2 regions of the Brevibacillus sp. 7WMA2 genome follow, and region 2 is predicted to be linked to the other one. Evidence: predicted binding sites of a transcription regulator. Region 2 holds the regulator's gene; the other holds the start of a gene.
What was found. Region 2 encodes Rex, which represses fermentation and respiration genes when NADH is low (regulators of the CRP and FNR family bind a similar motif). Its sites were predicted from a motif close to TTGTGAAATATTTCACAA; they were not measured.
Positions count from the first base shown of each region.

Region 1 (4,437 bases), 1.1 Mb from region 2:
GTTTCCACGTGCAGTTCATCGACAGAAGCAAACCGTTGATTACTGGGGTTCGCTACTTATTACGACAACGATGGTGCCTTTTCTGCTAGCATTTTCATGGGCGGGCACAAAATATGAATGGACGTCCCTGACGATTCTCGGTTTGTTTGCCTTTACTCTGGTTTCATTCCTTTTATTTATTTATGTTGAAAAGCAAGCGAGAAATCCTGTGATTCCATTACATTTATTTCGTAATGATATTTTCACGATCTCAAATGTAATTGGCTTTATTGTTGGAGCTGGGATGTATGCATCAATTATGTACATGCCATTTTTTATTCAGGGGGTACTTGGATATTCGGCTACTCATTCTAGCTATCTAACAATGCCAATGACGCTTAGCTTGGTTGTAGGGAGTGCAGTATGCGGTCAATTGATGACGAAGACAGGTACTTATAAGAAATTTGCCTTGGGTGGCTTAGTGCTCATGCTTGTAGGGATGTATTTACTAGCCCGAATGGATCAAGGAACTACGGGTAGCTCAATTGTGTTCAATCTCATTGTATTTGGATTAGGGCTGGGAGTAGCTATGCCAGTATTTACGATCACTGTCCAAAATGCAGTGAAGAGTAAGGATTTAGGAGTTGCTACAGCTTCATCACAGTTATTTCGTTCCTTAGGCGGGACAATTGGCGTAGCTATTATGGGAACCATTCTTTCCGTACGCATTGGCTCAAAAATGAGTGAGTCGACGGCACAATTAGGTATTAGTCATCTGCCTAACATTCCGCCAGAACTTGTCCAGAAAATCAGCGCATTGCATAACCCACAAATTTTACTGGACCTACAGCGGCTGGATCAAATAGAAAAAAGCCTTCCACCCGTGCTGCACGAGCTGTTTAATCATGTAATTGCCAATTTACGAGATGCCTTGCAGTATGCATTAGCAGGAGTTTTTCTTACTTCCACCTGGTTGCTTGTATTTGCTTTACTTCTTACGTTTTTTCTACGAGAAATACCGTTGCGTAGTGAAGGTGATACCCGGCAGGTAGCTACCAAAAAAGCTTCATGGGGGAGTAAAAACTTGAATGAGCAGGAGTAGCATAAGAAAAGAGCTTTGCATACGGCAAAGCTCTTTTTCTTTCCTTATACTGATGTGGCTAAGTGAATTTCATCCTCTGTTAAATAACATTGTGGATCGGATGCCCAGAAATCTCCATAGAATCCCTGTGCGCGAGGCCGGAAGTTTCCGTTACAGACGGAGAAGTATTGACAGGTCGCACAGCGCCCATGAATCTTGCTTTTCCGATCACGCAACCCAAGAAGAATAGGATGATCGCCCTGCCATATCTCTGCGAAGGACTGTTCCCGCAGATTTCCAAGTGCGATGTTTTGACTAAATTGATCAGGATGCACAATTCCACGATGATCAATATTGCAGAAAGCGATACCAGAACGATTACCACCATTGCGTTGCAGCTTTTCCCATATGCGTCCTGCTAGCTCAGGATCGGTTTCCATTACTTTTAGGTAGAGATAGATTGCATCTGCATGGTTGTCAACTGTTAAAATTTCGCGAGGTTGTCCTGATTTTTGGAAATAATGAATTTTTTCAATGATAAAGTCTAAAGCCTCACGTGTTTGCTGATGAGTAATATCATCCTCGACTCCTCCACGGCCTGCATAGACGAGATGATAGAAACAGACACGCGGAATATTCTCTCTTTCAATCAGGTCAAAAATATCTGGCAACGCTTCAATGTTGTGTTTGTTCATCGTAAAACGAAGGCCAACCTTTTGACCCACTGCCATACAGTTTCGAATTCCACGAATGGCTAAATCAAAGGCACCTTCTTTTTGACGGAAAAAATCATGCGTCTTTTGCATCCCATCCAAGCTTATGCCAACATAGCTAATCCCTAAGTCCTTTAAGCGCTTGGCCTTTTTCTCATCAATAAGCGTGCCATTGGTTGAGAATGTAATGCGAATACCCCGAGAAATAGCATGCTCGGCTAGCTCAAAAATATCTGGTCGAATGAGAGGTTCACCGCCCGAAAACAGGATAACGGGTACCTTCATATCCGCTAGCTGATTAATTACATCGTGGGCTTCCTCTGTGCTTAGCTCTCCTTCATATTTCTTATTTTCGGAGCTGGAGTAGCAATGTAAGCAATGAAGATTGCAAGTTTTTGTAATATTCCAAGCAACAACGGGTCCATACCCATGATGGGTTCCTGTTTTTTGATTTCGAGAAGCCTCTGAATATCGCAATTTATCTCCGAAGGTCGTAGTTGTTTCTAGTAAACTGGAAAGTCCTATCATTATATCCTCCCCTAAGCCTTTGTACAAACTTTCACGGCCTAATTCTAGCAAATAGCTGGAAAAGATTTTGTGAGGAATATCACTTCTTGGAATAGCCAACTTGGTTACAATCAAAAATAGCAAGGAGGGATTGGTATGCTGGAATACGAGAGCGATTTCGCTATGAAAAAGAAACATGAACACATTTTGCTTTCCTATTTATACAATGACCACAGCGAGCTGGATGGAAAACTAAAGCACATTCTGTCTCTGATTCGTTATGGCACAAAATGGAACGAAGCATTGCATGAAGATTTACATCGTTTCCTTCAATTCCTTCAAACAGATTTCCGTCGGCACATTATGGTGGAGGACGATATTTTATTTTTTACGTTGACGAGTCGACTGGCAACATTAGAGGAGCCATTACTGCTCATTAAATCAGAACATGACCGATTATTAGAGATCTCAGATCGAATTGGGATCGAATTGAATCAGTGTGTGCAGCTGGAACAAAAAACCTCGACGATGGTTTGTTTACTGAAGCAATTTGATGAGCTATTTGAAGAGCATACGATCAAGGAGGATCGGGTATTGTACCCGATGGCCAATAAACTGCTGACATTAGCTGAAAAGGATAGTCTGTATCAGACAATCTCCAAACATTATAAATAGATACCATCATGCCAATGGAGTGAACTAGATGAATTACGACCAGAATCCTTTTATCGTGATTTGGGAAGTGACGCGTGCGTGTGCATTGCGTTGTTTGCATTGTCGCGCCGTAGCGCAGCCCAATCGTCATCCCGACGAGCTGAGTACAGATGAAGGGAAGGAATTGTTAGATCAGATCAAAGAAATGGGTAATCCTCTTCTTGTTTTTACTGGCGGCGATCCATTAATGCGGGAAGATTTATATGAATTAATCGATTACGCAGTAAAAATTGGATTACGTGTCTCTATGTCACCTAGCGCTACGCCGCGTGTAACAGAAAAAGCGATCGTAAAAGCAAAAGAGGCTGGGCTATCACGCTGGGCTTTTAGCCTAGATGGTCCTACCGCAGAGGTGCATGATTATTTCCGCGGAACACCAGGCTCGTATGATATTACCGTAAAATCGTTGGCTATATTGAAAAAACATGGGTTACCTGTTCAACTAAATACAACGATTTCTGTTTATAATGCGCATTTACTAGAAGAAATGTCCCAAATGGTGGAAGAATGGGGCGCAGTTCTATGGAGTGTTTTCTTTTTAATTCCTACAGGAAGAGGGCAGGCAAGTGATGCGGTATCCCCAATGGAGCAGGAGCGCATTTATCGCTGGCTGATCGAGAAGAGTCAGACTGCTAGCTACAGCATCAAAACAACAGCGGCCCCTGCCTATCGGCGAGCACTATACTTTGCAACACAAAAGGGCATGAATACCCAACCTGAGAAAGTGAAAAGAATGGATCATTTAGGACGTTCAGCTGGAGGCGTTACGGACGGCAAAGGCTTTGTGTTTATTTCTCATGTAGGGGATGTTCAGCCAAGCGGATTTTTACCAATTAATTGCGGAAATGTACGCCAAACACCTTTGGCTGATTTATATCGTAATCATGCAGTCTTTCAATCGTTACGCTACCCGGATGGCTATTCGGGTAAATGTGGCGTCTGTAACTTCAATCAGGTATGTGGCGGATCACGCGCCCGTGCTTATGCCATGACAAAGGATTATTTGGCAAGCGATCCTTCATGCATGTATAACCCGCCAAAATGGGAAGAAGGCTATGGACAAGATCATTGGGCCACTTTTAACACAACAAAATGACCATAATATAGAACATTGGAAAAGAAGCAAGAAATGTTAGGTTGACATGGCTTGCTTTTTTTGTATGTCATTTTTAAATTTATATATATTAATATATTTTTGTACAAAATGTGAAAAAACAAAACCATGTGATTAAAATCACAAAGCACTATATAAGAGTTGGGTATGATTTGTGATGTAAAAAAGGTTGTATATATAAAAAAGTTCAATTTCGTTTAAAAAATAGGTTGAGCGTTTGAACTTATTAGAGGAGGTAACCTATGTCAACAAAAGGAGTAATGAAATGGGAGCCTGAGAATCCAGAATTTTGGGAATCTACAGGCAAAAAAGTGGCCAACCGTAACCTT
Region 1 covers NZ_CP048799.1:1,687,239-1,691,675, reverse strand. Annotated here, with positions in the region: gene GOP56_RS06120 (MDR family MFS transporter) at 1-1,081, shown strand, start outside; gene GOP56_RS06115 (radical SAM protein) at 1,126-2,301, opposite strand; gene GOP56_RS06110 (hemerythrin domain-containing protein) at 2,437-2,955, shown strand; gene GOP56_RS06105 (TIGR04053 family radical SAM/SPASM domain-containing protein) at 2,984-4,090, shown strand; gene GOP56_RS06100 (NarK family nitrate/nitrite MFS transporter) at 4,351-4,437, shown strand, end outside.
Region 1: a site for Rex is predicted at 2,369-2,386, ahead of GOP56_RS06110 (hemerythrin domain-containing protein). Genes of this name have one in related genera too.

Region 2 (4,437 bases):
TTTCTGCTACTAATGCTCTGGCCTCTGCTTCTAACGTGTGACGCTCAGACAATAAGCTGGAAAGTAGCTGATACAGGGATGCGCCTAGCACAACAAGCGCACATGCTGAAATGATCAAGATGCGTTTCCACACAATGATTCTCCTACTTCCCTAAAAATTAAAAATCAGTTGATCTGATCTATCGCCCTTCTGGTTCTTCAACTGAAGCAAGACGACCATACGCTTCAACTGCTTTCTTTCATCATCATACCACAATTGATAGTTAATTGTAGTTGATTGCTGTAATTGTACAAGTTCATTTTCTACAGGAAAAGAAGGTCCCAACCATTCTCGTAAAAGGTCTTTGACTTTTTCTGGCTGTAGGCTAACGCTATACCCTCGCAAACCTGCTTCATCTCTTGAAACGATTGCGACAGGCTGTAGCTGTGAGATTTGATCCTTCAAGATTGAGGCATGCTCAGATGGTGTGAACAAGGCATAGGGCAGTACGTTCAAATCCCGTAGTTCATTATCTATGACGAGCGAAGCACCTCGATTGTTACGTTCAATTTTCACTTTTTTTCCCTGTAATGCTCCCGTTAGTTGAAAGTGATTGCCTCGATAGCTCCCTGTAAAAGGTTGATTCTGTATCTTGACTCCAAATGGAGTTGCTTTCTCTACAAAAAGCTGATCAATCAATTGTTTTAGATTGGTGTTATTTTGATTTTGATCGGCATTCCATCTACTTTTGTCATGTAGCTCCTTCGTCCTGTTTTGTGCTACAGATAGCTTGTCTGTTGCTTGTCCCAATAATACACCCAAACCAAATAAGCATGCTAATATTGGCACCAACAGCCAAAGATACCGTTGCTTCACGTACATGGGTAACCCCTCCCTTGCGTATCTCCTAACAATTATGAGATACAAGAAGGTTTTAGAACCACGTGGAAAACTTACTAATTATAGAGTCATGAGAAGGAGCCATACTATCAGTACACCACAAGGAGGTGAGCGTGTGAATCAAACCGACAGGAGCCTTGTCCTACCAAAACAGGGTTGGGAACAACACGATTTGTACGAATCCTGGGTAGGTCTGTCCTCACCGCTGCGTACCTTGCCACCTACCGCTACGCTCTCTGTTCGTCACTCCTCACTTACAGATTTATGGCAAACAGAGATGCAACGGACGGATTAAATTTTTTCTCTGCCTACACACCTACACTACACTGTCTCCTGCCGTATCAACCACTTGGCAGGAGCCTTTGTCATATGAAGAGGTGACTTTTATGAGTTTATTGCTTTAAAAGCGCAAACACACGATTCACTTCAGCGATTGCTTTTTGTTCATCCATTGTGATTAACTCTTTATCTTTCATTAAGAAATGCCCATCAACAATTGTATCTGTTACATCATAGCCATTTGCTGCATAAACAACATGGGAAATCGGATCATTTGCCGGTTGGAAATGTGCTTGAGCAGCATTTAGCATAATCATATCTGCTTTTTTCCCTACTTCTAATGAGCCTAAGCTGTCTTTTTGGAACACAGCATCTGCCGCATAACGTGTAGCCATACGAAGCGCTTCTTCTGCCGGAACCACTTCTGGATCATAGGAAACACCCTTATGCAGGATAGCCGCTAATTTTAGCTCTTCAAATAGATTTAAGTTGTTGTTACTTGCTGAGCTGTCAGTTGCCAAACTTACACAAACACCTTTCGCAAGCATCTCAGGCACTCTTGCTACACCACTTGCCAATTTTAAGTTACTAATTGGATTATGAGCTACTTTAACATTATATTTAGCCAATGTATCAATTTCTTCATCCGTTAAATGCACTGCATGGGCAACTAGTGTAGGGTGATTAAATACACCTAGATTTTCTAAGTGAGCAACAGGGCGTACACCGTAATCCTGAACGTTTTGTTCTACTTCTGCTTTTGATTCAGACATATGGATATGTAATGGTACGTTTAACTCGATAGCCTTCTCAAGGATTTGCTGGATGTACTCAGGAGAGCACGTATAAGGTGCATGCGGCGACATCATGGTATGGATACGACCGTTGGCTGCTCCGTTCCAACGTGATGCGAAAGATGCAGCTTCTTGTAATTTCTGCTGGCGTTCTTCTTCTGAGCAGAAACCAATTACCCCACGGCATAGTACACCGCGCATCCCGGATGCTTCCACTTCCTGTGCTACTGTATCCATATGATCATACATATCTACAAAGGTAGTTGTACCGGTACGAATCATCTCGATAATGGAAATAGCTGTACCCCATTTCACATGCTCCGCTGTAAATTGACCTTCCATTGGCCACATTTTATCTTCCAGCCACTGTTTTAAAGGTAGGTCATCCGCAAATCCGCGCAGTAGAGACATGCCTACGTGACCATGTGTATTAATAAATCCTGGCATTAGATATTTATTCGTTCCATCAATGATCTCGTCATATGCTGATAAATCTTCTGGCGTTTTACCTACATATGTAATTTTTCCCCCATCAAAGCCAACTGCTCCATTATAAATAACCTCATTTTGTTCATTAACAGTAATTACGGTTGCGTTGGTAATGATTTTCATCAACGTAGACACTCTCCCTTTATCTGTTAGTCATTACTTAGTTTAAATAATACGCTAAGCTTTGCAAGCTGGAAGTCAAATCGTTATGATCAATTTTTACTTCTTTTTCGGTGCGAATGGTTGTTGGGGCAAAATTGAGGATCGCTTCTATTCCAGCTTCGATCAGTTTATTTGCCACTTCCTGTGCGGCGGAGGCTGGCGTCGTAATTATCGCCATCCGAATTTGTTTTTCCTTGATGATATCTTCCATTTTATCAATCGGTTCAATGACCAATCCACCTAAATCCTTACCTATTTTTTGCGGGTCGGCATCAAAAATGGAAACAATTTTCATGTTATCTTTTAAATACACATTGTAATTGGAAATCGCTTGACCTAGATTACCGGCCCCCACCAACGCTACATGGATCACTTGGTCCAATTTCAAGATATGACGAATCTTTTCAATCAAGTAATCTACGTCATAGCCAATGCCTTTTTTGCCAAAGTCACCAAATGCAGACAGGTCCTTTCGAATTTGGGCTGGATTAATATCCATTGTTTTGCCCATCTGTTGGGAAGACACCGTTTTTACCTGTAGTTCCTGTAGATTTGTTAAATATCGCAAATAGATCGGCAGACGGCGAACGACCGCTTCAGAAATTTTTGGTACTTTCCCCATAAATTGCACTCCTAACTTCGTTGTCTATCACGTGTAGAGGTCTTGACTGCCTTTAAAACCTTATAATCTTGTCCGTTAGAGAGAATGGTAATTGACCCATCCCGGCTAGTCACATACGTATCTGCCCATGATTCCTCCAAACGCTCCACCACCTCACGCATGGAGTCTTTCCATTGCTCACGAACAATACCGGTCTGCACAACAGCAATCTGGGGATCAACCTTAGTTAAGAAGGATTGAATAGAAGCCTGATTGCTGCCTTGTGCCGCAACCTTTAAGATTTCAGCCGGCAGTAAAGAAGGGTATTTCGCAAACAAACGCTCCTCTGCTTTTTCATTGATGGCACTGGTGAATAAAAACTGGAGCTCTCCTTGGGTCAGACTAAACACAAGCGAATTATCCTGTGGTGATAAAAACAGGTTCTCGCTGGGATGTAAAAATGTGATCACCACATCTTTCCCATCCAGTAATTGATCCTTTTCCTTTACATACACAACTTGCTTTTCCCTAGATATATGGATATTACTGTGAATTACGAAGGCTGTCAATTTTGGCATGTAAATCTTATCAAATTGAATTTTCTCCGCAAGCTTATCATAGCCGCCAATATGAGTAGGTAAATCGTTTGTCAATAACAGGTAATCCACTTTTGTAACATGGCGCTCAAGTAGTAAGGAAACCAATTTTTCCGTATCTTTTTCGCTCCCTGTATCAATTAGCATCGTTTTACCAGAAGGGAAGCGAATGAGCGTACTTTCTCCTTCTGGTAAAGAGAAAAAAGTAGTGGTAAGCCCCACAAAATCTTCCTCCTGTTCAACAGCATCGGGGTCCTCAATATGCTGTTGCTGATGTGCTATCGCAATGGGGCGGCTTGCTTCAACGGTTTGGGATAATGCAAAGATCATCATGCCTATACAAATAACTAGACATAGGTTATGTCGTTTTGTAGTCATGGATCTGCTTCCCTCCTACTTTATGGCTTGGGTAAAATTCATACAATCATTTTAGATTTGTTTTTCCTAAGGGACTGATTTTATTGTAAAAAAGGAGCTATTCGCTCACGTAATGTAGTCCATGGACCAGTCTCTACCTGATAAGGCGGCAAAGATTGCAAAAACATACGACCATATTTAGATTCAATGATGCGTGTATCAAATACAATTACAACACCGCTGTCTGTCTGTTGACGTATTAATCGACCCACTCCCTGC
Region 2 covers NZ_CP048799.1:610,307-614,743, reverse strand. Annotated here, with positions in the region: gene GOP56_RS02675 (cell wall elongation regulator TseB-like domain-containing protein) at 1-133, opposite strand, end outside; gene GOP56_RS02670 (hypothetical protein) at 152-862, opposite strand; gene GOP56_RS02665 (hypothetical protein) at 996-1,175, shown strand; gene GOP56_RS02660 (amidohydrolase) at 1,273-2,565, opposite strand; gene GOP56_RS02655 (redox-sensing transcriptional repressor Rex) at 2,603-3,226, opposite strand; gene GOP56_RS02650 (ComEC/Rec2 family competence protein) at 3,238-4,179, opposite strand; gene dinG (ATP-dependent DNA helicase DinG) at 4,260-4,437, opposite strand, start outside.